Regions from separate parts of the Pseudoalteromonas sp. SW0106-04 genome, predicted to be linked through region 1. Evidence: predicted binding sites of a transcription regulator. Region 1 holds the regulator's gene; the other holds the start of a gene.
The links. The regulator ArgR, encoded in region 1, controls arginine synthesis, uptake and breakdown. The targets are predictions, from matches to a motif close to ANTGAATANNTATTCANT.
Positions count from the first base shown of each region.

Region 2: a site for ArgR is predicted at 10,758-10,775, ahead of W04_RS09795 (OadG family protein). Genes of this name have one in related genera too.

Region 1 is NZ_BCAI01000003.1:70,040-85,044, forward strand. It holds gene pdhR (pyruvate dehydrogenase complex transcriptional repressor PdhR) at 1-578, opposite strand, end outside; gene mdh (malate dehydrogenase) at 862-1,797, opposite strand; gene argR (transcriptional regulator ArgR) at 2,027-2,494, shown strand; gene W04_RS04990 (Dyp-type peroxidase) at 2,454-3,392, opposite strand; gene W04_RS04995 (ABC transporter ATP-binding protein) at 3,485-4,519, opposite strand; gene W04_RS05000 (iron ABC transporter permease) at 4,516-6,150, opposite strand; gene W04_RS05005 (Fe(3+) ABC transporter substrate-binding protein) at 6,164-7,180, opposite strand; gene W04_RS05010 (hypothetical protein) at 8,258-8,773, opposite strand; gene W04_RS05015 (Spy/CpxP family protein refolding chaperone) at 9,068-9,514, opposite strand; gene W04_RS05020 (response regulator transcription factor) at 9,680-10,363, shown strand; gene W04_RS05025 (ATP-binding protein) at 10,364-11,731, shown strand; gene W04_RS05030 (alpha/beta fold hydrolase) at 11,738-12,679, shown strand; gene panP (pyridoxal-dependent aspartate 1-decarboxylase PanP) at 12,692-14,317, opposite strand; gene tsaD (tRNA (adenosine(37)-N6)-threonylcarbamoyltransferase complex transferase subunit TsaD) at 14,559-15,005, opposite strand, start outside.
Region 2 is NZ_BCAI01000007.1:103,634-118,638, reverse strand. It holds gene W04_RS09840 (hypothetical protein) at 1-865, opposite strand, end outside; gene folE2 (GTP cyclohydrolase FolE2) at 1,103-2,026, shown strand; gene W04_RS09830 (DUF2726 domain-containing protein) at 2,095-2,712, shown strand; gene mtnN (5'-methylthioadenosine/S-adenosylhomocysteine nucleosidase) at 2,784-3,491, shown strand; gene W04_RS09820 (cobalamin biosynthesis protein) at 3,492-4,433, shown strand; gene tyrS (tyrosine--tRNA ligase) at 4,473-5,675, opposite strand; gene W04_RS09810 (peptidoglycan DD-metalloendopeptidase family protein) at 5,829-7,142, shown strand; gene W04_RS18980 (hypothetical protein) at 7,203-7,379, opposite strand; gene W04_RS09805 (sodium ion-translocating decarboxylase subunit beta) at 7,579-8,709, opposite strand; gene oadA (sodium-extruding oxaloacetate decarboxylase subunit alpha) at 8,718-10,499, opposite strand; gene W04_RS09795 (OadG family protein) at 10,512-10,748, opposite strand; gene W04_RS09790 (TonB-dependent receptor domain-containing protein) at 11,189-14,137, shown strand; gene W04_RS09785 (hypothetical protein) at 14,199-15,005, opposite strand, start outside.

The DNA.
Region 1 (15,005 bases):
TGCGACACGGCGGTTTTCTTCATCAATACCTGCAAGTTTTGCAGTACGTTTTGCTCTAGTAAAGCTTGCATGCCACGCACTAAGTGCAGTAACACCACGTTATGAGACGCTTCAGCGATACAAAAGTGAAAAGCGTTAATGGCTTTCGCTTTGGCACTGAGATCATCACTTACTTGAGCTATTTTTTCAAAGCTATGCTTTACCTTTACAAAGTCATTTTGAGTCCCGCGCAATGCCGCATAATAGGCGGCGATACCTTCGAGGGCATGGCGAAACTCCAGTAAATCAAACTGCGACTCTGGGTGCTTACTGATCAACTCAAACAGTGGATCACTTAAGCCCTCTTCCAATTGGTTCTTTACAAAGGTGCCACCACCTTGGCGGCGCGTCACCAACCCCTTGGCTTCGAGTTTTTGAATTGCCTCACGCAGCGATGGGCGCGATACTTCAAACTGCTTAGCCAGCTCACGCTCAGGCGGAAGCTTTTCCCCTGGCGCCAGCGATCCCTCAAGAATCATATTCTCAAGCTGGGCCAAGATCACGTCCGATAATTTCGCTGCTTTTACTTTCAATGACATCGTTGATTTATGCTTTGGGTAAATTGGTCATACCAAAAAGTGCGGTTAAGGTATCAAATTCACCGCAAGCTGTCAAAATTGACCCAGTTCACATCAATTTTTATTCAGCCAATTATGGTGGATATGCGCGCAAATTAAAGTAATTTACGCTTAGCGACAAATGGTCAGACCTGTAAGAAGAAAGGAAATAGATGCACAAAAAAGCCCCTATAGCAGAACTATAGGGGCTTTTAGCATGATATCGCTATTAGCCAATATCATGAAGTAACCGCCATGGTGGCTATTACTTATTCATGAAGTCGATGCCTTCTTGAATATCTTTATTCAAGGTGCCCAGCATGTCTTCTTTGGCTTGTTGTTCAAAGGCGCTTAGTTCACCGTAAGAAAGCAACTCTTCGACACCATTTTTACCAAGACGTACCGGCTGAGCGAAGAACTGTGCGTCTTCACCATTGCCTTCAACATAGGCGTATTCAATAACATCTTCACCTTGCATGCCTTTGACTAGTGACAAGCAGAAGCGCGCTGCAGCTGCGCCCATAGAAAGTGTAGCACTGCCGCCACCCGCTTTTGCTTCAACAACTTCGGTACCGGCGTTTTGGATACGCTTAGTTAGCGCAGCAACTTCCTCATCAGAGAAGCTCGCACCTTCTACTTGAGACAGTAGAGGTAGAATAGTAGTCCCTGAGTGACCACCAATTACTGGCACTTTCACGTCGTTCACGTTCAGGCCTTTTAGCTCAGCAATGAAAGTTTCAGCACGGATCACGTCAAGTGTTGTTACACCAAATACGCGTGCTGGATCATAAGTACCCGCTTTTTTGAATACTTCAGCAACGATTGGCACTGTGCCGTTGACCGGGTTAGTGATAACACCGACCATGGCTTTCGGGCAGTTTTTAACAATGCCCTCAGCTAGCGTCTGAACAATGCTGGCGTTTACATTAAACAAATCAGCGCGGTCCATGCCCGGCTTACGCGGCATACCCGCTGGGATTAAAACAATGTCACAACCGTTTAGTGCTGCGTCTAAGTCTTCTTTACCGAAGCCCTTTACATCAACCGCAGTTGGGATGTGTGATAGGTCAACAGCAACACCAGGAACCACAGGGGCTACGTCGTATAGAGCAAGCTCAGAACCAGCAGGAAGGCTATTTTTTAGTAGCAAAGAGAGCGCTTGACCGATACCACCGGCAGCACCTAAAACGGCAACTTTCATTTTAATTCTCCGTAAAATAACGAGATTGGGTTATCAAGATTTGGGTCATCTGACCTTTTGGTGGCCTTAAAGATAATGAAAAGCGCCGATAAAGACAAATTTATCCGCGTTATTTTGACGATAATCTCGACCATAGTCGTAAACTTCACTGTAAACCTCAGTGCCTTGGATGAAATAACCCCGGTTCTTGGGTAGAATGATAAGACTTTAAGCTACAAAGACCATTATTATGCACGCGCAAGAAAAACAAGAAGCCTTGGTAAAAGCCTTTAAAGCCCTCCTAAAAGAAGAAAATTTCGGCTCACAAGGAGAGATTGTTGATGCCTTAAAAGAACAAGGCTTCGATAACATCAGCCAAAGCAAAGTTTCGCGCATGCTCAGCAAGTTTGGTGCGGTGCGTACACGCAACGCCAAACAAGAAATGGTCTATTGCTTACCCGCAGAATTAGCCGTTCCCACTGCGAAGTCGCCACTGCGCCAATTAGTGCTGGATATTGTTCACAATGAGATGATGATCATCATCACCACCAGCCCGGGTGCAGCACAATTAATCGCGCGCTTGCTCGATTCTCTCGGTAAGGCCGATGGCGTGCTAGGAACCATAGCCGGGGATGACACCATCTTTATTGCCCCCGCCAAAGTCTCAGAAATTGATATTACTCTGGAGCGGGTGCGTAAGCTGTTTGAGAACGTGTAGCCAACGACTTTAGAAAATCCACCGAAGGGGCAAAAAACGCTGAGCCCATGTCGGCCTGGGTAAAGTCCAGCCAAGCATCATAATGATGATGATCCCCTAGCTGACTTTTCAGCATTTGCGTAAACGCGTCGCCACTGGCGGCGCAGGTCACCGACAGCAAGCCTTGCTTGGTCATGGTGCCAAAAGGCATGCCCTGGTGCAGTAACAGCGGTTCGCCTTTTTCATCTTTCAACTCTGAGCGCGCCGCGTGACTGTTGGCATTAATCGGCATTAGCAGCTCGGCATCCAGACGAGTACGGCCAATCACCAACTCTTGCTCTTCAATACTGAGCGCTTGCCAGGCATTAAGGTTGTGGGTAAAGCGCTGGACGTGCACATAACTGCCTTTTACAAAATCATTGCCGGGGTCATTAATGAGGGCCGTGAGGTTTTTTTGCCGCCCATGAGGCGTATCCGGAGCGTAAAGAAAGCCATTAAAATCACGCCCGTCTAAAAAGCGATAACAGGTGATCTCCTCAACAAGCTCCACATCACTGCCTAACAGCTTCAATACTCGCTGGCCAAATAGATGATTGACATCTTCCCGGTCCGAGCGAATTTGTATAAACAAATCGAACGGCTGTGCTAGCACGTGGTGGTCACGGTTGGGGATACTCGGAAAGCTCGCTAATTCTGCAGGCATGGCATCGGGGTGAAAATGCGGCCAGTACTGCGCACCTATGGCGACAAAGCTGGAAACCATGGCCTCAGAGAAGCGATCATCGTATTCGCTTTGCAGGTCCACTAACTGTGCGAGCTTACTTTTAACTGCGTGATCATGGCCATCAAGGACATTGAGAAACAAGTGCAAGCCGTGCAAATTGGCCTGCGCGCACACACCGGATTGCGCTCTGGGCATTAAGTTACCATTCCTTTCGTTGTTATTGTTAGCAGCGCCTATTACGAGCGCTAAGCCGCCTGCGCGGCTACATACAGGCTATGAATTCGCGCTTAATCAGCGAAGAAATTCACAGAGTGTGGGGTAATTGTAAGCGATAGCTTCTGACTCGGCAAAAACTCTTGTTCAGCTTTAGCAGGAATTTCAACTTCTTGAGCAAACACGCTGACGCGATAAACGTATTCTGTGCCGACAAAACGCTGTGATAGTAACGTCACTTCATCGTGTTCATCACCAATCAACTGCATATCGTGAGGACGAACATACACTTGCCCCTTCCCCGATGATGGCAAAGGCTGTAAAGAGCGCACAACACCAAAGGGCGTTTGCACATGCTCGGCATCAACGATAGTGGCATCAATATACACACCCGTGCCTAAGAACTCTGCCACGACTTTAGAGTTGGGGTGCTGGAATAATTGTTTCGCCGTACCTTGCTGTGCAATTTGTCCGTTGTGCATGACCGCTAATGTGTCGGCAAAGGCAAATGCTTCTTCTTTGGAGTGGGTCACAAAAATAGCAGAGACGCGCTGGTCTTTAATAATGCGGCGAATGTCAGCAATTAGTTGAAAACGCACCTGATGGTCAATATTCGAAAACGGCTCATCAAGCAGCAATAGGCTAGGTTTGTATGCCAGCGCTCTAGCTATGGCAACACGTTGCTGTTGGCCGCCTGAAAGCTGGTGTGGATAACGCCCTCCACACTCATCTAGATGCACCAGTGCGAGCATTTCAGCGACCCGCTGCTGTTTGTTTGCTTTGCTCATGCCCTTTAAACCAAAGGCTATGTTTTGCGCCACGGTTAAGTGTGGAAACAGCGCGTAATCCTGAAACATCATGCCCATGTTGCGGTGCTGTGGGGGCACGCAATGCTGGTCACTACACAGTACCTCTTTCCCTAAGCGGATCACCCCTCGATGCGGACGTATAAGCCCAGCAATGGCTTTTAGTGTGGTCGTTTTGCCGCAACCGCTGGCGCCTAGCAAACACAAAATCTCATCGTCTGCTAAGGTCAGGCTTAAATTGTTGACCACCGCCCGCTCAGCGTATTCGAAACTAATGTTGTCTAATTCTAGTTGCGCTGTCATGACCGAGAATGCTCCATTGAGCGGTTAATAAAATACAAGGGCAGTAGCCCCACTAATACAATAAATAGTGCCGACACTGAAGCCAGCTCTAATTGCTCATCGCTAACATACTGAAACACATGGGTCGCCAATGTTTCAAAGTTAAATGGCCGCAACAGTAATGCTGCTGGCAACTCTTTCATACACTCGATAAACACTAATAAGGCAGCGGTTAAGATACCGCGTTTAAGAATGGGAATATGCACGCCAAGTAAGGTTTGTCGCTCATTGCGGCCCATGGAGTGGCTGGCCATATCCAAGCTCGGGCTAATGCGGCTAAAGCTTGATTCTATGGCGCCATGAGCAATGGCGTAAAATCGCACCAAGTAACCAAACACGATGGCAAATATAGTACCGCTTAAGAATAACCCTGGTTGATAGTCATACTGGGCGAGCCAATCATTAATGCCGATTTCTAAACTAGTCAGCGGTAACAGCACCGCAATGGCTAAAACGGTGCCAGGTAAGGCGTATCCAGTGCTGGCTAAGCGCCCAGGCCACAGTGTATATCGTGCTGTACTCAAGCGCTGGTAGTACACCACAAGAATACTCAGGGTAATGGCGAGGATGCTGACCATAGTGGCAATTTTTAGGCTTTGCCAAGCATAGAGGAAAAACTCATCATTCCACGCTTGGTCAAAATAATTAAACGCGTAGCTAACAAGCACCGCCGTCGGAATAGCGAAAGCAAGCGCCAGAATAACTAAGGCAAAGCCTGTGGCTGCCAACGCTTTAGCTCCTTTGAGAGTATAAAGAGGCTCACCGCTTAGCTGGGTTTGGCGCTCAAATACGGCGCGGTTGCGGCGCGAATAACGCTCAATAATGATAGCCAAAAACAAAATGAGCAGCATGATCCCTGAGATTTTCGCAGCGGCGGTTAATGAATAATACCCAAACCAAGTATCGTACACCGCTGTCGTTAGGGTGCTTACGGCAAAGTAATTGACGGTGGCAAAATCCGCCATCGCCTCCATGCTAATTAAGGTTATAGCGGCGACAATCGCCCCTCGAGCTAAGGGAAGACTGACTTTAAAAAAGCCTGCAACTGGGCCGTGTCCCATAATATGGGCGGCTTGAACCAGCTTGTGAGACTGCTCCTTCAGCGCGGTTTTAAAAATTAAGAATAAGTAGGGGTACAGCACTAACGCAATCATCACAATTGCGCCACCGAGCGTACGAATATCAAAAAACCAGTAATCATCCGGCGACTGCCAGCCAAACCACTGCCGTAACTGGATTTGCACCGGACCAGCATAATCCAGTAAGTCGGTATAAACATAGGCAATAAGATAGGTAGGCATGGCTAAGGGCAGCATCAAAGCCCATTCAAAGTGTTTTCGCCCCGGAAAGTCGCAGCAGGCGACCAGCCACCCTAAAGGCAACGCAATCAAGCAACTCAGTAGCGCTACACCGAGGATCAACACTAAGGTATTACGGGTATAATCCCACAGCACCGTATCCCAGAGGTGGTTAAACACGTTGGGATCACTTTGCAAGGACTCAAAAATAAGGAAAGCTAACGGTAACGACAGGCCTAAGCCTGTCGTCCACGCAATAAGCTGCCACGATGACAGCGAGAATTTAAAGCGCATCAATACCCAGTAATTAAAGGTCGAATTTTACCTCATCGAGCAGCTTCAACGCCGTTTGACGATGTTTACTGATTTCCGATAAAGGCAGAGAGTCCTCTTTAAAGTCACCCCAAGAGGCAACTAACTCAGACAATGGCACACCCTTTTTCACTGGGTATTCCATATTCACAGAGGCATACATATTTTGCGCTGTATTGTCGGTCATAAACTCGATCAGTTTCAAGGCGTTATCCTTGTTTTTAGCATACTTTGTTAAGGCAACGCCGGAGACATTAACGTGTGCTCCTCGGTCTTGTTGGTTAGGAAAGTTAATATAAACGGCATCAGCCCAAGTACGTTGTTGCTCGTCTTGCATCATTTTTCCAAAGTAATAGCTGTTACCGATGGCCACATCGCACAGCCCTTCTTTTACGGCCTTAACCTGCGCTCGATCATTGCCCTGCGGTTTACGGGCAAGGTTCTGCTTTAACGCTGTTAACCACTGCTTGGTTTGCGCTTCGCCATGATGGGCAATCATAGATGCGACCAACGCCAAGTTATAAGGGTGCTTGCCTGAGCGCATGCACACCTTACCTGCAAATTGCTCGCTGCCCAGGTCTTCATAGCGCACGCTGCTTAACTGGCCCACACGTTCTTTTGACGAGTAGACATTGCGCACCCGTTTGGTTAATGCCACCCATTGCCCATTGGGGTCGCGGAAGCTAGCAGGAATATTGTCGGCCACCGCGTCGCTATTAATGCTTTGCGTTAGCTCCATATCGTCTAGTTGCATTAAGGCACTAAAATTAGAGGTAAGTACTAAATCAGCGCGAGTATGCTTGCCTTCACGCTTTAAGCGCTCAATAAGCCCTTTTTTCGCAAACACCACGTTGGTCTCTATTCCCGTTTGTGCTGTAAACTTCTCTAGTATGGGCTCAATAAGAAAAGGCTGACGAAACGAGTAAATATTGACGCTGTCTTGCGCCAAGGTGGGAGCGGCTGTTAACGTAGCGAGTAACGATGCCAAGCCCAAAGCCAATGCTTTTTTCATAAAGCCTCCAATAGATAAAAATAATTCTCAAGCGCATCATATCTTTTGCACCGCAAAAGTACAGCACCATCATCACAACATAAACACCAGCTGAACAACTTCCATCTTTGCCCGAATTATTGTGAGATATATCTCACATAGCATCAGGTTATTGCGTCATTTGCGATAAAGAACAGCACGCAAAAATACACAAAACACTGATAAATAATGTTTTTTTAATTATTTCGTTTATTTTACTAAATCAGTTTTTGTTACCACTACCTGACCTGTACCTAATTCATCCTTATACTGTCTCCATCGCTTGTAAGGGCATATGGGCGATAAAGTTAAGGAAAGCCAACCTCAAAGGACGGACCGGAAGTTCAAGGACAGGCGCAGGACGCGTAACGCAACGGACACGCAGACAGGACGGTAGGATTTGGCAAGATGCCATAGAAGGACAGGTGCAGGACGCATAACACAAGGGAATTGTTATTCTAAGGATAGTCAAGGGAAAACGGCAAGATGCCAATATGGACAGATGCAGGATGCATAACGCAAAGGAGTTGCTACTTTAAGGACAGCAAAGGAAAAATAGGCAGGATGCCGAGCACACCGGACGTGATACTCAAGGTGAGTATAGGACAGGCGAGTGAACGCAGCTCACAAAGGAAATGTGAATAAGGACAGCGAAGGATTTGTCAGTGATAGCTCCACTGAGGATTATGTGCAGGATGTACATATCACAGGAAGTACAGGATGAGCTAAACAATCATAGCAGTCATAATGCGAACCACATGCGACTGACTTGGATGTGTATCACAGGTTTATACAGGAAGTGGACAAGGATGAACCTACAAAGCGATTTGTAGCGCTCACTACGGTGAGTAAAGGAACATTGGACTTGCTCCAATCCCGGCAGGAAGCTGGAAATTATTCCGTCAGCGCGGCCCTCAACGGCCGCGTATTTTTTTGCCTATCGCACACGCCTAGTGGTGATACTCAGCTACCACGAAACACACCGCAATACTCAGATAGACAACTGTAACGGTGCCGTGCACTGAAGCACCGTATTCCACTACTTTCACACATCAGTCGTTATTGTAAAAAAGCCTGCTTAGAATTTACCTCGCACTGCTCTACAGGGCGGGTTTGAAGCGAGCGACTCACCACCCAACAGTCGTCATAAATTGAGCAGTAACACAGCTCGATTTCGAGGCGTTTATCTATCTTTAAGATATTTTCTACAGCCTCCCCTTTGTATACCAAGGGCTTTAATATTTCGCCTGCAGGAAGCGTGATTGAACTGATATGGGATTGGTTAATGGAGTCGAATTCAGGTAAATCCGACCACCGCTGCAAATACCGCTTACCGATACTGACTTTTACATACTTAATAATGGCCGGACCTGTACCTCTGTTAGCTACGCGATAACTAAAGCGATCCTTTCCTTTGCTTCTGACAACCTCAACTTTTGGCCACACAGAGGCTTTCGCGTAGGCGCGATCTATGTACGCAGAATAAATAGAGATAAAGGCCGTAATTAAGCCAATAAAAAGCGCGGTCAGCGCAATGAGCATTTCTGGATTTTTATACCACTTCTGTTTTTCCAACAACTTAGTCCTTTAATACACGAAGCCGCTGTATTGTGTTCGCTCCGTAAACTTGAGCCCTACCCCAATACAGCATCGATAATGGTTATTTCCGTGGCCCAGGGGAGAGAGAAAACCACGAGATACCTGATCAACTTTAAGCATTTACATTTTAGTAAGCTATCGAGTCATAGCTCAACGTTATTATTGATAGCAAAATTTGCTATCGCTTACTAGCACTTAAGCCCAAGTCACTGAAAATGTCCGCACAAAAAAACGACCCAATGGGCCGTTTACGTGCACTGACATAAAATTTTAATGACCACGCTTATGATGGCCGCGCGACTGACGCTTTTCCTTGAGCTCCTGCAACTTTTGTTGCTGCTGCTCGGTGAGTAAGTTCCATATTTGATGCTGGGTGTGTAACCGTGCAATCTTACGTTCAAGCTGTTTAGCTTGCTGATCTTGGATTAACGCTCGCGCAGCCTGCTCATCGAAGCTCGCATTGGTGTGCGTTAAGGCATTTAGCTGCTGTTTCATGTCACCACGCTGGCCTCGCTGCGGCTGCAGTTGCTTTTGCGCATCTAAAATAGCGTCGATTTGGCTCTGTTGCTGCTCGCTAAGCTGTAAATAATTGGCCATACGTTTGTTAAACATACCACGCTCACCATGGTTGTGGTGACCGCCTTGACCAGCAAACACGGCGCTGGATGCCAAGGCTAAAGAAAGCAACGTTGCGCTGATACTCTTACCTAGTTTCATTGTGGACTCCTTGTTTGTCCTGATTGAAAACAATTCACAGTGCCTAGCATAGCGCTGTCAACGCAAAGCACTGTCAGGGCGGTGTAAAGGTTATGTAAAGGATTCACACTGCTGGCAAGGGATAAGGTAGTATAGCGTTGTCGCTGTATACGTACTGGGAATGACATGCATATTTTACTAACTGACGATGATACTGAACTGGCGCAAATGCTCAGCGAATACCTACAGAGCCAGCATTTCCAAGTGACCTGTGCGCATGATGGAAAAACAGGCTTGGAGCTTGCCGAAACTGGCAATTTTGATCTGTTATTACTGGATGTCATGCTGCCAGAGTTAGATGGCTTCGAGGTCTTAAAAAGGCTCAGAGCTCAATCGCTGATGCCAGTCATCATGCTGACCGCCAAAGGCGATGATTTTGATCGTATTTTTGGCCTCGAGCTCGGTGCCGATGACTATATCCCCAAGCCTTTCAACCACCGAGAGCTGCTTGCCCGCGTCAAGGCTATTACTCGACGCATCGAGCATATCAATGCCACTAAGCCTCGTCAGGACTTACAGTTTGCCGGTCTGGATATGTGTATGCATAGCCGCAGCGTCAGCGCCAATACACGGCCTTTAGCACTCACCGGCACTGAGTTTGCTATTTTGCACTTATTACTACAACAACCGGGCACCGTGATCAGTAAAGAGCAAATAAGTGAACAAGTGTTGGGCCGCCGCTTAGCGCCATATGACCGCTCTATTGACATGCATGTCAGTAACTTGCGCAAGAAAATAGCCGAACACATTGAGGCCGAGCGTATTCGCACGCTACGCGGTGCCGGTTACGTCTTGGTGGGAGATGCGTAAATGCGGCCATTGTTTAGCAAACTCTATGTGAAAATATTCTTGTGGTTTTGGCTCACCCTAGCCGCGACCTTCGCGTTGCTTGCCGGGCTAAGCTCGATGAGCTTCAGTGAACTGTCTTATGAGCCTTTACGCGGTGGCGATGCGCACTACTTAAAGCGCTTAGGGCATGCCATTGAGCGCAGTGCTAATAAACACGATATCAGCGCTGAGCAACTCATCAACCATGGCCGCTTTGCCAAAAGAAAGCAGCTTTATCTGTATTCTGTTGACCAAGATAAAGCGCTACAGAACTTCACCCCACCCCACGACATTGGCCTCAATGAGCTTAATTTTCGCCAGAGCATGGCTCCACAAATGATTTTCCACGAGCACTTTCAAGCATTAGGCCCTTTGCTAATCACCCTACCGGACGGGCAATATCAGCTGTATGAGCTGCGCCCCGGGCGCAAGCTACCTTGGTTATTGCGGCTCAAACTCATGCCTACTTGGCTTAAGGTAGTTGTGGCTTTGGGTGCCTCTTTGTTGTTGAGTTTGCTGTTTACCCGCACCTTGATCACACCGGTCAATGCGCTACGAAGCGCCGCGAAAGACATCGCCGCAGGTAATTTACAAAGTCGTGCGCCGAGTAACGTTCGCCATGATGAGCTTGGCGTTCTCACCGACGAGTTCAATGCCATGGCGGCGCGTCTAGAAACCCTTGTGAATAGTCAACGTTCGTTGTTGGGTGATATTTCTCATGAGCTACGTTCGCCATTAACGCGACTCTCGCTCGCCTGTGCATTAGCCCAAGACAGTGCCGATAGCGCAACCTTATTACAACTGCAGCGCATAGAAAAAGAAGCCAAGCAGCTTGATACTCTTATTGCCCGTATTTTGATGCTCTCACGGCTAGAAAATCGTCAACAAAGTATTGTGCGCCAGCGCATCAGTGTGCGTGAGTTACTGGCTCCAGTGTTTGCCGACGCCAAGTTCGAGGCCGACTCTGAGCATAAGCAGCTCTCTCTTGCTGAGCTCAGTGATAGCCATTTCCTCAACATTGACCCCCAAGTGGTAGCCAGTGCCTGCGATAACTTACTGCGTAACGCAATCAAATATGCCAATCAGCATATTGAAGTGAGCTTGCAGTGGATAGACACGATAATGCTACTGTCTATTAGCGACGATGGTCCTGGCGTTGCTGAGCATGAGCTTGCTCATCTCAAGGAACCCTTTTACCGCGTTGGCTCTGCGCGCAGCCGCGATAGTGGCGGCACCGGTTTAGGCTTAGCGATTGCCAACAAGGCCATAGCGGCCCACAATGGGGAACTTGTATTGCAAAATAACCCTCAAGGTGGTTTAGTAGCGACCATAAAACTCCCTACGACCTGATACTGAATGTTCTACTCCAGCGAAGCACTACTGCATAAAAATGATGACGCCATCGCGCAATTTTGGCAGCAAGATATGCACAAGGGCTTTGTGGACACACGCCAAGGTAAGTTATTTTACGCCTACCATTTACCCTACCAAGCTGACTTTGCGTTAGTGATCAGCTCAGGGCGCATTGAAGCGGCACAGAAATACCAAGAGCTGCTGTGGGAATTTGCGCGTAATAACATTGCCGTGTTTATTGTTGACCATCAAGGTCAAGGGCGCTCTTATCGCCATCTTGAAGATAGCCACAAAGGGTATGTAGGGCACTTTGATGATTACAGCCGAGACCTTGCGCAATTCGTAAACGAGGTGGTTGAACGCCACTGGCAAGGGAAAAAAATACTCCTTGGCCACTCCATGGGGGGAGCAATCGCCTTAGATTATCTTTGTCACCACCGCCATTCGTTCAGCGGCGCGTTTTTAAGCGCCCCGATGCTGCAACTGGATACCGGTAATATCAAAGCTTGGCAAACACGCTTATGGGCATGGCTAATGACCTTAGTCGGTCAAGGCGGGCGTTATGTCCCTGGACACGGCCCTTATCGTAATATCCCCTTTGCAGAAAATGAACTCACCCACAGTGAAGCCCGGTATACGCGCTTTCGCCAGTTATATGAGCAGCACAGCGATATGCAATTAGGGGGGGTGACTTACGCCTGGCTTAACGCCGCTTTTGCCGCTATCAAGAAGCTACGGACCTGCCAATGTCCTGTGCCGTTATTTGTCGCTGCAGCACAATGCGATACCGTGGTTGACCCAAGTCCTTATAACGACTTTATTCATGGTCAACGCCAAGCTGTATTAAAAACCTACCAAGGGGCTAAGCATGAGCTTTTGTGTGAGCACGATACGGTGCGTAAGCCACTCATTCGCGACTTACTCACCTTCTGTCAGGGCTTGTAGTTTAAGACAGGATTAAAGGTACTTAGACAAGTACTTTTTGTACATCGGATCTGAGGCGGCTAATTCACGCTGCTCTGCAAGAATGTCCTTAAGTATCGCTTTCGATGTGAGTGGGTTCGCCAATACCACACGAAATACCACCGTAGGCTGATAACCGTAGGCAGCTGGAGTCAACCGGGTACGCGATACAAATGAACGCCCCGCCTCACGCTGGCGCTTTTGCATGCTAGCGGTGAAACGATTCAATGCGGCGTAAATATCCAGCTTGGTTTGCTCATCCGCCTGCTGCAACCGTGCCTTTATTTTCTCTGGCACATAACGGTAGGTTAATAAGCACAGTTCAGGCTCGGAGATCAGTTCAAAATCCGCTTCCGATTTAATTAAATCAGCGAAAAAGCGCGCTTTCTCTAAGCTTTTATCGATCAGCATCTCATAGCCTTTACGACCGATAATACGTAAGCAGGCATGCACCAACATCGCCATTCCCGGGCGGCTACCCTCTAAGGTATGACTGCCTAAATCTTTTGAACCTTTACGCAGAATATATTCAGCGTGGTGCTCTATGGCGTCGGTCGCGCTGGGGTCTTTAAATAACACGATTCCCGCGCCCATAGGCACATACATTTGTTTGTGCGCATCAATGGTGATGGAGTCTGCACGCTCAATGCCACTGAGCAGATGACGGTGATTATTCGATAACAAGGTGGCTCCACCCCAAGCCGCATCGACATGGAAGTGACAGCCTAGCTCCTCGGCCAGATCAGCCATGTCATTCAACGGGTCGATATTGCCGGTTTCGGTGGTCCCAGCGACTCCCACCAAGGCCATCACTTTAATACCTTGGGCTTCGAGGGCACGTGCCTCTTTGCGCATCGCCGCAACATCGACTTTATTATCTTCATCGGTAGGAATCGCGATAAAGTTATCGCGGCCAATACCGAGCACATCGGCGGCCTTGCCAAGGGAATAATGGCCTCGCTCGGAAACCAATACCGCCAAACCTTTGTAGCCGTAGTGGAACATCGCCGACACCAATCCTTGGGCGCCAATGCCTTTAAAATCACCTTCGGCCTTAAGCAAGCAATTGCGCGCTATCCACAAGGCAGTAATGTTCGCCACCGTGCCCCCGGAGCAAAACGCACCGAGCGAGGTTTTGGCGCTATGCATCCACTTGTCGTAAAACTTTTGCTCGCGACCATACGCCATATGATGCAGCATGCCGACCACTTGGCGCTCTAATGGGGTAAAAGCTTTGGAGGTTTCGATCTTTACCAGGTTTTGGTTAAGACCCACCATGAGTTTGGACAGTGGCAGCACAAAATGAGGTAACGCCGAGGTCATATGACCAATAAAGCTCGGGGCAGCGGTATGCACGGAATGCGCTACCAGCTTTTCCATGATGTCCTGAGCATGGGCACTGACAAACATCGGCTCTTCGGGAACCTGAGCTGATTCGAAGTCTCGCTCGATTTCATGCAGCGGTTTTTCAACCGCAGCAATGTTCTCATTTAAAAAGCCAGCTAGATTACTAGAAATCTCGGCTTCTATTTTACTGAGCGTTGAGTCCGGTGCCTCTGGCACCGTAAAGACGCGCATCAAGCTCTGCTCTGATGCGACGGCAAAACGCTTATCACTCATGACATACCTAAATGCATTGGCTTTAAGGCGGTGACGGGTTGCTTAAAGCAGTTCAATTTAATTGCGCTCACTTTATAGCAATCACCTTAGAAAGTCTTGCAGCTTTGGTCAAATTTAAGAAAGTTAGGTGAATTTTTTACGACATTACCAGCATAAGCGGCACTTATACTGGTACAAAAGAATGAATTAACAATGCCTCACCTAAGGCTGCGCGCATAGATTGAACATGCGCACACGACCCTTAAGCAATGCTCGGTAAACTATCTATTGGCCAGCGCGGCATAACTTGCGTGCTCACATCACCAGTTTGCCCTGCTTTTAGGCGCTGCATGCCGGCGTAGGCGATCATCGCACCATTATCTGTACAAAAAGCTGGGCGCGGATAGTACACCTCACCTTGCATGCCTTGCATTACCTTCGCCAACTGTTCACGTAAATAAGTATTGGCACTGACTCCACCGGCGATCACCAAACGTTTTATACCGGTTTGCTTAAGTGCTCGCTTACACTTAATCGCCAAGGTATCGATCACCGCTGTTTGAAAAGCATGAGCAATATCAGCCTTCGTTTGTGAGTCGTCCCCTTCATTACGAATGGTATTTGCCGCAGAGGTCTTCAACCCGCTAAAGCTAAAATCCAAGCCAGGTCTGTCGGTCATTGGTCGGGGGAACTTAAAGCGCCCCGGCGT
Region 2 (15,005 bases), on a different contig from region 1:
CAGATTTGCGCAAAAGGTTATATAGCTTCTCTGGGTCGCGACACAGTTTTTGCTGTTTTTGATAAAGATCAGGGTATAGCACATCACGGCGGAAGCTCGCTAACTTCGACACCTGATAATCAGCCAAGCTATCACACAACTTGGTATCTTGAGCACTCATTACCGTTTGCATAGCCCCATCGATAGCAAGCCAATGCGCTTCAAAGCCTAGCTGCTCAAATAAGGACTGATAATAATCAACATCGCGATAGGGGTCGCGACTGCCACCGGTGATAAAAGCAACACGAGGTTTGCGTTTGGCATCAGCAATCTTTTGCGCATCACTAAGCAGCTGCGCAAACGCCTCTTTGGTTACCCAATTACGCGTGCCCTGAACATCAACTTCGCCTTGGCGACGACGCTTACCATTGGCTTGCTTTTGCTCGAGTAAATCAAAAAAGTTACGCTGTTCGAAATCAAATAAATTAAACCAAAATTCACGTGCTGATATGTCGCTGCCAGTAAGGGTGAAATCACTGCGGCGTAGGTAACGTTCGAATTCACGTTGACCGAATGCTTCATCGTTAAAGTGCTTTTTCGCCGCATTTAATAATTCGACTGCTTGGGCGCGAATATCAGGCTGCTCGGTCCAGGCCATATCGGCAATACGGCCCAGGCCTTCTTCTGTAATTTGATAAATTGGCTGTTGTTTATAAGTATCCTTACTTAAGCTTTCGCGGGATTCAGAATTACAATATCTCAGCCTTTCGCTGGAGCACACCTGCAGGTCGTCAGCAAACAACATCAGCTGAGGCTTGGCGAACGCAGCAACACTACAGCTACTTAACATCGCCACAGTGGCGGCTTTTTTTAGAATTGATTTCATCGGACTGGTCATTATTGTTATTTTGCAAGTTATGGGTGTAAATGGCGCGTCTTAACAGCAACACACAATGTTAACAATTACTGGACAATAAAGGAAGCATGTTGTCACCACTTAGCTGCCAGCATTGCTTTACATATCCCTTCTTTGGCAATTTATCCTGCAACTTTGGGCCGCTCCACATTTGCGCATTTTCAGGTAGAATGTCGCCTTTTCGTTGCTTCAATAATGAGGAAGGCTATGCCACATCCAATGCCAGATATCGCCAACACCAGCGCGTCTTCAGTACATCATACGCTTGATTGGGTGGGTATGAGCGCCATAGAAATACCTTTAAAAATTGCGACTAAGGGCCTGGCAGCAACCGTTATTAATGCCAAAGCACAAGCCTTTGTGAACTTAATTGACACGCACGCCAAGGGCATTCACATGTCGCGCCTATTTTTGGCACTGGACCAACTTTCTAATGAGCCCAGCGTGACTCCTGCGCAACTCAAAACAACCCTTGATGCGTTTATCAGCTCCCATGACGATATTAGCGATAGAGCGCGACTCAGCCTCAGTTTTGAGCTTCCATTGCGTCGCAGCGCGTTACTAAGCGATAACAGTGGCTGGAAATTCTATCCCATCACCTTAGACATGCAGTTAAATCAAGGACAGCTGCGTGTTGAAGCCGGTGTTGAAGTAACCTACTCGTCTACTTGCCCTTGTTCAGCCGCCCTTGCAAGGCAATTGATTCAAGAAAACTTTAAACGCGATTTTGACGCCGAGAACCTGAACTTTGAACAAGTGCTAAAGTGGCTGGGCACAACAGAGGGGATCAGCGCCACCCCCCATTCTCAACGCTCCGTCGCACAAACCAAGGTGTTATTGGATGCGCAACTTGGCGAATTTGACTTCGTCGCCATCATCGATGAAATTGAGCAAACACTAAAAACCCCCGTGCAAACCGCCGTGAAACGAGAAGACGAGCAAGAGTTTGCACGATTAAATGGCGCCAATTTGATGTTTTGCGAAGATGCCGCTCGTAAGGTGAAAGCAGCGTTAGATGAGCGGGCAGATGTGCTCGATTTTTGGGTTCGCATTAACCACTATGAATCACTTCACGCCCATGACGCCGTTGCTATCACCACTAAAGGCTTACCCCAGGGCTATCAACCCTAACCAATTCAATTTTAGGCACGCTTATTGCTTTAATGTAAGCGTGTCAAAAATTCGTTTTGGAGTAAAAAATGGAATTCGCGCTTTTATCTATATTGGTGCTGGTTGTTGTTGCTTCCGTGGTGGCTTCCAAGTTCACTGATAATAACGAAAACCCTTACCCTTTCGTTCGTAAAAAAGAGATCTATACGCAGGTTGAGAGCGCCTTTCTATCGCTTCTAGAGCGAGCGGTTGGCGATAACTACCGGATCGTCAGCCGAGTCAAATTAGCAGATGTCATTGATTGCAAGGCCGGACTTTCTAGCAAATCGCGGCGTATTGCCATGACTAAAACTAAGAATAAGCAACTCGACTACGTACTGTTAGATAAACAGAAAATGACCATCGTCGCCGCTGTGGATCTGGTTAATAATGCCAATAAAGACGGCCACAAGGCACAGCGCGATTGGTTTGTTAGCGGTGCCCTAGAAACCGCCGGTATTCCTCATATTCGTATGAAAGTAAAAAGCGGCTACCGTGTTGAAGACGTACGCAACGCCATTTTATTTAAAATCGGCAAACCAGAAACAGCAACAAAACGTAAACCGACGCGCACGCCAACGCGCCCAGCAGTGCTCTCGCCTTCGCAAGCCAAAGTGCAGACTAGCGGCTCAGCTATCGCTACATCAACCCAACTTGCAGAGATCTAATTAAGCCAATGCCATATTAAAACAGCCTTTGATATACTAAGGGCTGTTTTTGCTAATTAATCAGAGATGCTATGAAAGTAGGTATTATTGGCGCCATGGAGCCAGAAATCGCGATTTTGCGTGAACGTATGAGCGACGTAGAAACTCACCAACACGGTGGTTTTACTTTTTACCATGGGCAACTCAATACTCAGACCGTGACTTTAGTGCAATCAGGGATAGGTAAAGTCGCTGCCACCGTTGCAACCACCTTATTGATCGACCACTTTCACCCTGATTGCGTTATCAATACAGGTTCAGCAGGCGGTTTTGACCAGCGTTTAGAAGTGGGTGATGTAGCTATTGCCAGCGAACTTCGCCACCATGACGTCGATGTTACCGCATTTGGTTATGAGTATGGTCAAGTACCACAAATGCCAGCGGCTTATGAGTCTCACCCGCAATTGATACAAGTGGCCGAGCAATCAATTTCACAGCTGCAACAGTGTCAATCGTTGGTTGGCTTAGTGTGTACAGGTGATTCATTTATGTGTGATCCTGAACGCATTGATGCAACACGCAAACAATTTCCAGCGATGCTTGCTGTGGAAATGGAAGGCGCCGCAATCGCTCAAGCCTGCCACTTACTTGATACGGCCTTTGTGGTTATCCGCTCACTGTCTGATATCGCCGGCAAAGAGTCGCCGCATTCATTCGAGGAATACTTAGAAGTCGCATCAAAGAATTCATCGGCTATGGTGATGGCGATGCTAACAAAACTTGATGGTGTCACCCTATAGATGCTGGTTGAAGCGCTAAGTGCTCAGCTTAGTCTGCTGTTATTACTTGCAGCCATTGCTTGCGAGCGTTGGCTGCCGCTCTCTCCTTGGTATCACCCTTTTACCCTAGCGCGCCTAGGCTTCAACAATTTAGTTAAACGCACTTTCAATCCACAAGATAGTGTTGGCTACCACCTGCTGATAGCCATACTGTCACTGGCTCTGTGTGTGTTGTTGCCGCTGACATTAATCGCGTTGTTCTCCCATTTAGTTTACTACCCAGAGGCATTATCTGCGCTCTTGCTCTACCTGAGTTTAGACTCCCACACAATCCGCAGCAAAAGCACGCGTATTGCTTTGGCATTAAAGCAGCAACGTAAATCACTCGCTCGGGCACTACTAGCAACTATTGTGGTACGTGATTGTGAGCGTTTGAATAGTCAGGGGGTCGCCAAAGCTTGCATTGAGAGTATGGTGCTGCGCATGCTTCATACCTACTTCGCACCACTAATACTGTATTGTTTATTTGGCGGCGTGGCTGCCCTCGCCTACAGTTTAACGTGGACTCTGCACACGGCCATGCGCAAGCATGCTTTACCATCGAGTCCTTATCTCTACGCCAGTAAATGGTTACTAACTCTTTGCTCTCTAGCGGCCTTAGTAATGTACTTGCTACCGCTGGCGATGATGACCCAACAGCATAAACTATGGCGTTACTTACGGATATATGGCCGGCACTTTTATCACCGCGTTAGCGGGTTCACTCTCAGTGTTTTCAGTGCATTATTGCAAGTACAGCTTGGCGGGCCAGCCTTTTATCAAGGCCACCGTTTTGAGCGCATGCGCATTGGAGTGGATCATTTGCCTGATGACAAAACAATCACAGCAACATTGAAATATATTGACGGTGTTAACATGCTTTGGCTGGCGGTTATAGCACTTAGCCACATAGCGTGGGCGTAAAAAAAGCCGCTTTAAGCGGCTTTTCTGTAGTATCAATTCTTAAGCAAGAGTCACTTTTGCAAAGCGACGTTTACCAACCTGATAAACTTCCGTGCTACCTTTAGTCACCATTTGCTTGCTATCTGTTACCTTGGTTTCGCCATTAATTTTCACGGCACCCTGTTTAATCATGCGAATCGCTTCTGAAGTGCTAGCCACTAGCTGAGCTTCCTTAAGCAAGGCGGTGATCATCATCTCATCCCCGTCACATTCAATGGTTAGCTCGTTGATATCATCAGGCAACGCATTTTTAGAGAAACGCTTGGTAAAATCTGCGTGAGCTTGCTCAGCGGCTTGCTCATCATGGAAACGCGCAATGATCTCTTTCGCTAAGGCAATTTTGATATCACGCGGGTTGGTACCAGCAAGCACTTGCTCTTTTAGCTGCTCGATTTGCTGCAAAGATTGACTGCTCAGTAGCTCGTAGTAACGCCACATAAGATCATCGGAGATAGACATCATTTTGCCAAACATATCGTTAGCAGAGTCAGTAATTCCTATGTAGTTACCCAGAGACTTAGACATTTTTTGCACGCCATCAGTGCCCTCAAGCAACGGCATCATCAGCACTGTTTGCGGCTTTTGCCCTTCATCTTTTTGCAGTTCACGGCCCATCAACAGGTTAAAACGCTGATCGGTGCCGCCAAGCTCAACATCGGCCTCGAGTGCGACTGAATCCCACCCCTGCACTAATGGATACAAAAACTCGTGAATGGCGATGGATTGACCACTTGCATAACGTTTTTTAAAGTCATCGCGCTCGAGCATGCGTGCTACGGTTTGACGAGCAGCTAACTTTATCATTCCTGCGGTGCCTAGCTTTTCCATCCATTGCGAGTTAAATGCAATGGTGGTTTTTTCTGGATCGAGGATTTTAAAGACTTGCTCTTTATAGGTTTCGGCGTTAGCTAACACATCTTCACGGGTCAAAGGTTTACGAGTCACGTTTTTACCCGTTGGATCGCCTATCATTCCAGTAAAGTCGCCAATTAAAAAGATCACTTCATGGCCAAGGTCCTGAAACGTTTTTAGCTTATTAATAAGCACCGTATGACCTAAATGTAAATCTGGCGCTGTAGGATCAAACCCAGCTTTAATTCGTAGCTTTTTCCCTGACTTAAGGCGTTCAGCGAGTTCTTCCTCAAGTAAAATTTCCTCAGCACCGCGTTTAATTTCTGCCAGCGCTGTCTGCAAGTCTGTCATTTATTTCTCCGATAAAAAAATGTGCTAACCGCGCGATTCTAGCGCAATTCGCGCCGGGTTTAAATGCACAAAATACTGGTATTTGCCCTTTATAACGTATATGCTCAGCCTTTGGTTAGATTTGTTTTCCTTAACAGCAGAAAAAGGTAGGTTATGGTAAACGTGGTTCACAAGCTCCCCAAAAAACACAAATTGCTCATTGTGGGCTTTCTTGTCACGATTATTGCCCTGATGTTGATACCTACGGAAAGAGCCACAGCATCAAAGGATAACGACGCAAAGCCATTGGAAGTGGGTAAGCGTTACGAGCTTCAAGTTAAGCTTGAGGAAGACGAACAAATCACCGATTTGAACTCCCCCGAGCAAGCTCAGACTTTACCAACCTATGAGCACACCGATTACCAAGTACGTAACGGTGACAATCTTGCCCTGATTTTTAAACGTGCAGGCTTCTCCGCGCAAACCTTGTATAAATTGGTTAATACCAATGAAGAAACGAAAAAACTAACCAAAATTCACCCAGGTGAAGTGTTAAGTTTTGCAAAAAACGACGAGGGTGAACTGCAGCAGCTCAAATATGTACTGAGCAAAACCGACACCTTGTTTGTTACGCTTAACGAAGAGGGACGCTACGACACCTCTATCGATTCCAAAGAAATTGAAACTCTCACTAAAACAGCGTCTGGTACAGTCAATGGCAGCCTATGGACAGCCGGTATCTCGGCTGGGCTAAGTGAGAAACAAATTATGAACTTTGCCACCATCTTTGGCTGGGACGTGGATTTTGCCAACGATCTGCGTAAAGGCGATCAGTTTAGCTTGCTGTATGAAACACACCACGTTGACGGCGAGTATATTGGCACAGGGAAAATAATCGCGGCTGAATTTATCAACCAAGGCGAACGTTATGCCGCTGTGCGCCACACTGATGGCAACTTCTACACCCCTGAAGGTCGAAGCATGAAAAAAGCCTTCTTACGAGCGCCAGTTAATTTCAAATACATCAGCTCAAGCTTTAATCCGCGTCGCCTACACCCAGTAACTAAAACGGTGAAGCCACACCGTGGTATTGATTACGCCGCGCGTACAGGTACGCCCGTGGTAGCCGCTGGTAACGGCAAAGTTATTAAGGCGGGTTATAGCCGTTTTAATGGTAATTATGTGTTTATTAAACACGGCAATACCTATGTAACTAAGTACTTGCACTTAAATAAACGCAAAGTAAAAAATGGCCAAAAAGTGAAACAAGGCCAGCTTATTGGCACTGTCGGAGCCACCGGTCGCGTTACCGGCCCCCACTTACACTATGAGTTCCTTGTAAACGGTGTACATCGCAATCCTCGTACCGTTGAACTGCCAAAATCTGAGCCGCTTCCCGCTGGCGAATTAGCCAAGTTTAAGCCGGTCGCCGATACGCTGCTTGCGCAGCTGGTTAGAGAGCGAGAAATGCAGCTGGCGATGAACTAATCATCGACATAAAAAAAGCACCTTAGGGTGCTTTTTTTATGTCTGCTATATCGCAAGTCCTTACCTAAATAACATATAAAGCAATTGCACCACTAAGCTTATGCCAACGAGTGGCAAGATATACTTGCGAAAGCGCATCATTTTATTGAGCCCTAACTGATGTTGGTAGCGCTCTAGTAACGGCACCAAAATAGCCAGCGAAACAAATAATACAATGATGATGATAATAGCGTTCATAGCCGCTCCCTATTTTGACTGTTATGGCTAGCCATGGACTGCTTTGTCAGTTCCAGCTCATGCTATAGCATGCACTTATAACACTTAATCGCAAAACTGTGAAACCGGCCTCAGCCTTAAAAAAGCGCGCCCCACCGAATTCGAATAGGACGCGCAAATGGCTAGGAAGTGCCTAAATAGATAAATTTCTCGGCAGAGGTTAGCCCACCAAGGCCAGTAAAATACCTGCAGCCACAGCGCTACCAAGAACGCCAGCAACGTTTGGCCCCATGGCATGCATCAATAAAAAGTTATGTGGGTTGTTCTCCAGGCCAACCTTATTGACCACGCGAGCAGCCATAGGCACAGCAGATACACCAGCGGCCCCTACTAAGGGGTTAATAGGTGATGACGATAATCTATTCAGCCCTTTTGCCATGAATACACCTGACGCCGTGCCAATAGAAAATGCCAAGGCTCCTAACGCTAGGATACCAATGGTTTCCACCGTCAGAAATTGCTCAGCAGCTAGCTTTGAGCCCACCGCTAGGCCAAGGAAAATAGTCGTTATATTGATCAACTCATTCTGCGCTGTGCTACTGAGCCTATCGACGACACCTGACTCACGCATTAAGTTACCCAAACAGAACATTCCCACCAACGGCGTTGCTGCTGGTAAGAACATCGCAGTTAACGCCAGAACCATAAGTGGAAAAATAATTTTTTCCTTTTTGGAAACCGCTCGTAACTGCGGCATCTCAATTTTACGCTCTTGCTCGGAGGTTAATGCTCGCATGATGGGTGGCTGGATAATGGGCACCAAAGCCATATAAGAATACGCCGCCACTGCGATAGCACCGAGCAAGTCTGGGGCTAATTTTGAGGCTAAGAAAATAGCAGTCGGGCCATCGGCACCGCCAATGATGGCAATAGCAGATGCGTCTTTGAGTGTGAACTCAAAGCCCGGCACAAAATTCAAAGCAATAGCACCAAACAATGTCGCGAAAATACCAAATTGCGCCGCAGCGCCCAGAAGTAGCATGCGCGGGTTCGCGATCAACGCGCTAAAGTCGGTAAGTGCCCCCACTCCCATAAAGATAAGTAGCGGAAAGACGCCGGAGTCAATGCCTATGTAATACACGTAATACAGAATGCCACCAGGGTCTGCCATACCAGCCACGGGGATATTTGTTAATATCGCCCCGAAGCCAATAGGCACCAATAGTAATGGCTCAAAATTCCGCGCTATCGCCAAATATAATAGCCCACAACCGACTAAGATCATCACCAGTTGAGCGACGGAAAAGTTGGCAATGCCGGTGGCATGCCAGAGATTTAATACTCCTTCCATACCCCCCCCTAAACCAATGCAATTAAGGCATCGCCAGCGCTCACGGAGTCACCTTCACGCACTAACACATCACTGACTTCACCGCCGTGCAATGCGCGCACTTCAGTTTCCATCTTCATCGCTTCCATGATCATAACCACATCACCTTCATTCACGTGCTGACCAGGTTTGACTAAAACCTTGAAGACATTGCCCGTTAGCGGTGCATTCAGTGTTTCCCCGCCACTAATCGCAGCCGACTGCGGTGGGTTTTCACCTTCACCCTCAACAGCACGCACACTCTCCAACTCACCACCGGGGGCGACGACAACATCATAGGCCTGACCATCGACACTAATGCTATAACGCTCTGGCCCTTGCTTTGTCGGTGCCGCCTTGGCCACAGCCTTTGGCTGCTCTAGCTCGGCGCTGGGCGCTGGTTCGAAAGCATCAGGGTTATTTCGATTCGCTAAGAATTTTAAACCGATTTGCGGGAATAGTGCATAGGTTAAAACGTCATCAACCACCTCGTCTGCTAACTCGAGGTTCTGCTCTTTCGCATGAGCATCTAGTTCCTCCGTCAGCTTGTCTAGCTCAGGCTCAATGAGGTCGGCTGGACGGCAACTAATTGCCTCTGCACCTTCTAAAACACGCTGTTGCAATTGGCTATCTACCGGTGCGGGTGTTGCTCCATACTCACCTTTAAGAACGCCTGCGGTTTCCTTAGTAATAGACTTGTAGCGCTCACCGGTAAGCACATTCAACACGGCTTGAGTGCCAACAATTTGTGAGGTGGGGGTGACCAAAGGTAAGTAACCTAAGTCTTTGCGGACTTTGGGGATTTCTTTGAGTACCTCGTCTAACTTATCGCCTGCGTTTTGCTCTTTTAACTGGTTTTCCATATTTGTGAGCATGCCACCGGGCACTTGCGCTAATAGGATGCGGCCATCAACGCCTTTCAAGCTACCTTCAAATTGCGCATACTTCTTACGTACTTCCCTAAAATAAGCCGCAATTTCCTCGAGTAACGTTTGGTCCAAACCGGTATCACGCGGGGTATCCTCTACAATAGCAACCAAGGTCTCGGTGGCGCTGTGACCATAGGTTTGACTCATACTAGAAACTGCCGTATCAAGCATATCAATGCCGGCATCAATGGCCTTTTGGTAGGTTGCAGTGCTTAGTCCTGTGGTCGCATGGCATTGCATAGCAATGGGTAAAGACACGGTTTCCTTTAACCCACGGATCAGCTTATCGGCATCATAGGGCTTTAACAGCCCGGCCATATCTTTAATGCAAATAGAATGACAACCCATATCTTCAAGGCGCTTAGCCTGATCTAACCACATATCCAACGTGTGGACCGGTGAGACGGTGTAAGAGATAGTGCCTTGCGCATGGGCGCCAATATTTACAGCGGCTTTGATTGCCGTCTCTAAATTACGTACATCATTCATCGCATCAAAGATACGAAACACATCAACACCATTGGCGTGAGCGCGCTCGACAAACTTAGTCACAACATCGTCACTGTAATGACGATAGCCGAGTAAATTCTGACCACGCAGTAGCATCTGCTGTTTAGTATTAGGCATCGCCGCTTTCAGGGCACGGATACGATGCCAAGGGTCTTCACCTAAATAACGGATACAGGAGTCAAAGGTGGCCCCACCCCATGATTCCATTGACCAAAACCCAACCTGATCAAGCTTATCAGCGATCGGGAGCATATCCTCTAAGCGCATGCGTGTTGCTAATAAAGATTGATGCGCGTCTCGCAGTACTAATTCGGTAAGCTTTAATTTAGACATAATTGACCCTTATTATTGCTTCTTATACTGATGCACAGCCGCAGCAATAGCTGCAATATGCGCCTTTGAAGGGCGCTTACTGTGATGCGTGGTAGTGGCGCTAGCTTGTTGATTCGCTTGTTCTGTATCGGCAAAGATATATGACATTAGGCGTAAAGCGCCTATCAATATGAGTAGAAATACAAAGACCACCACCATACCGGTCGCCATAAGCCAAGCGGCTTCAATTAACAATGCTGTAATATCCATGCTCACCCCAGTGCAAATTTAGTTACTTTTTATTGATATTTAACCAACACCATATCAAAAAAAAAGAGAATGTCCACTCAAGTGTAAATTGGTAATACCAATACTTATAACCTTGAACTTCTTGTTAGGAGACTTAAAAACCGGCATAAATGCCGTTAATTCAACTTTATAGATAATAAAAATAGCGGATATAAATAAAATCTATACGAGAAAAAATCATCTTCATTAGTCATCAATGATGGTGATAACATCAAAAAAGATAATTGGTCATACCAAGCTTTACTTTACATTGTTTACGTTGAGGGTTTTGCTCTATTTTTTGACTCTAAGTCATTGGCAGGTTTGAACAAATCGGACTAAGCTTATGACGCTAAATAGGAACAACCGCAGTTTGATTGGCCCTGAAGTATTAGTCTTACTAATAACTAGGGAGAAAAACAATGTTAAAATCTAAACTGGCGCTGTCGCTACAAGTAGCGCTCGGCGTAGGTATTTCTTCATTCGTTATGCCTCAAGCACTCGCTGCGGGGGATGAAGAAGCCAAGGATATTGAGGTCATTGCCATCACAGGTAGTCGTATTCGCCAGCCCGGCGCTGTCTCAGCCAGCCCCATCACGTCCATTGGCGAGAAAGAGCTGCGCTTCCAACAAGAACCCGAAGTAGAGCAAATTCTTCGTACTCTACCATCCACTATTCCCGGTGACGGCAGTAACGTGAACAACGGCTCTGGTGGTGCAGCAACGGTCAACTTAAGAGGCTTGGGATCTCAGCGTTCATTGATACTGGTAAATGGCCGGCGAATGATCCCATACAACTACAACGGTTCGGTAGATACCTCGGTGATCCCTTCGGCACTGGTAGAGCGCATCGATGTGGTTACTGGTGGTGCTTCGGCCGTTTATGGCTCTGATGCCATTGCTGGGGCGGTTAACTTTGTCCTTAAAGATAATTTTGAAGGAATAGCCTTAGACACCTCGCACCAGCAAACAGACGAAAGTGACGGCGATAAAAGTAATATATCGCTTACCATCGGTTCTAACCTCGCTGACGACAGAGGTAACGTCGTACTTTCATTGGACTGGATGAAGCGTGACCAAGTGCTCCTTGGCGATCGCCCGCTGGGTTTACTTGGTATCGAAACCGCATCAGGCGCCAACTATGAGCAATTCCTCAATGGTCAACCGCCCGTTCCAGCGCCTTCTGAGTGTGAGGCCCCTAACTCAGTAGAAAGTGGTGGTTCTACAACGGCCATGCCCACACGCTTTGGTATTGTCGGAGCGGGGACCGCAGGCCAATTTAGAAATGATGGCACACTTGCTGCCGATACCTGTAGCGTGTTCAACTTCAACCCCTACAACTTCTATCAGACACCGTCTGAGCGCTATTCAGGTACGGCTCTCGCTCGTTACAACCTCACCGACGATCATGAAGTTTATTCATCACTCACTTACAGCTCGATCTCGGTAGATACACAGGTTGCGCCATCAGGCACATTTGGTGCGAGTTTCGAATTGCCACTGTTTAACCCGTTAATTGGCGATCAAGCACAGCAATTTATGATTGATACGGGTAACAACGCACTCGCTGATGGTCTCTTAAGTGACAGTAACTGGAATGATGTCAACGGCAATGGCGTCGTCGACTCTGAGGACTATTTAACTGTGCAGTTGCGTCGGCGTACACTCGAACTCGGCCCCCGTACAGAGCGCTATGACACCTCGTTGTTCCAGTTTGTCACTGGCGTGAAAGGTTATGTGTTTGACGACTGGGAGTATGATGTTAGTTTTCAATATGGTGAGTCCAACCGTACCACCGTACGCGGTGGCTACACCAACCTAACTAACATCCAAAATGCCCTTGAAACCGAAGACGGCGTTACCTGCTTAAACGGCGACCCAACTTGCGTACCCATCAACCTGTTTGGTGGTTTTGGCACCATTACCGATGAAATGGCCGGTTATGCTACAGCGATTGCATTACAGCAGCAAAAGTACAGCCAGCGTATTGCAACTGCGACCATCAATGGTCCGATTGAGTTTATTGAAGTACCCGGCGCCGGCGCACCGCTATCAATGAGCTTTGGTTATGAGTACCGCAAAGAAAAAGGCTTATTTGAGCCTGATGAATGTTTGAAACTTGCACCAGCGAGCTGTCAGGGCGGTGCTGGAGGTAACCAGTTACCTATTGAAGGTGGCTTCAGTGTTGATGAGCTGTTCATGGAAGGTTACTTGCCTGTCTTAGACGGTATGGCATTTGCTGATACGCTTGATGTGGAGTTTGGTTTCCGGTGGGCTGACTACGATACCGTGGGCTCTAATGAAACCTGGAAGCTTGGTTTCAACTGGCGCCCAGTTAGCAGCGTATTAGTACGTGTTATGCAACAGCAAGCGACACGAGCTCCGAATGTGGGTGAAATTGCCTCTCCTGTGGTAACTGGCCTTGATAACGCGACTAGCGACCCTTGCTCGGTTGCCAACGCCGGTAACATCAGTGCTGAACTGCGCCAGCTGTGTATTTCCACTGGCATGACTGATGCACAAGTGGGTAACGTGCAAGATGTGATATCAGGTCAAGTACAAGTGATCTCTGGAAGCGACCCACTTAATCCACCTGACGCTGAAGAAGCAAGCACCTTTACAGCAGGTATTGTTTGGACTCCTGAGTTCGATACCTTGCAAAACTTCACTATCAGTTTAGATTACTATGATATTGATATTGATGACATCATCGGCGAGTTTTCAGCACAGGAAATCCTCGATGCCTGTTACAAGTTAGGTGATGCACAAGAGTGTGCCAAAATACAACGTGTTGGTGGCGACTTAACCGTCGCTGGTGCCGGGATTGAACAATTCACCACCAACCTCAAGAACTTGACCGCTGAGGGGGTTGAACTGGGCTTCAATTTCTTCGTGCCACTTGAAGACATGGGTGAGCTGCAGTTCTCTGGAACCATCAACAAGTATCTAACTCAGGAATCGCAAAGCTCCGATACAGCGCGAATTATCGACTGTAAAGGGTATTACAGTGCCAGCTGTGATCCCCTCGCAGAGATGCGCTGGGTGCAGCGTACTACGTGGGCAATGGACGACTTTACCCTGTCATTGCAATGGCGTCACATTGATGGCATTGACGCAGAGCCAGTCGTTGCCGACGATTACTTCCCAGAGTTTAGAAGTATCGATTCCTACGATTACTTTGACTTATATGCCAATTATCACCTTACCGATAATATCACCGCAAGTTTGGGTATAGATAACCTGTTCGAGAAAGATCCACCGGTTGTGGGCAATGAGGCAGGTGATACCAGCTCTAACTCGGGTAACACGTTCCCAAGTAACTATGACGTGCTTGGTCGCAAATTTAAACTGGGCCTAAGATTCCAGTTCTAATTCGCAGTGTTAACAAAAGCCGCGCCTAGCGCGGCTTTTTTATACTTACCTGACGCAGTAGCTAACCGTCATCTTCACAGCGAGGAACAGCGCTATTTGTCAACAAGGGAGACACCTGAAAAGGCTGTGCTGAATCTACATTAACGGTTACATGAGCAATATCTAAAACCTGAAAATCGCCAGGTGCATTAAGATGCCAAAGCTGCGACTGACGCTGTGAAAAACAAAATTCACTGGTATCGCCATGCACCACTAAAATAGGATAATCACTGTGTTGAGCGAGCTTATCTAAATACTGACGATAGACAGCAAAGCCATCACATGTTCGGTTATTGTCACTGCACACTCCCTTATCGCTACTTGAGCGAAAGATATCCGCTTGAAAAAAGACAACCATGGCGGTTAGGTCTTTATCAGCATGGCGTGTTAGCCATTGAATATTGAGCTGATCTCGCTTTTTAACAGCCTGCAGCGCTTGTTTTTTATGAGACTTAAGAATTTGCGCACGACCATTATTGGTACCAACCACATGCACAGTTAGGTATTGCACTTGCTCTAAACGCCAAGCCTGGTTTTCTGGCAGCTCAGGCTGGCGTTCATAGCCGGGCAAAGCGACCGTGTGCACAGCGAATTCTTTACGTACAAAACTTAGCCTCTCTAGCTCATCAAAGCGTGTGCTAAGCCCTTTCCTATCGCAATCGGTCCAATCATTGTCACCCGGTGTGTAGACAAAGGGCCGCTCACTAAGATTAGCTAACAGCTGGTAGTTGCCGCGCAGAACATGATCAGTACAAGCGACAGCTCCAGCCTTAATATCGCCGACGTGAACAATAAAATGATGTGGGGTTTGCCGTACGCCTTGATATAA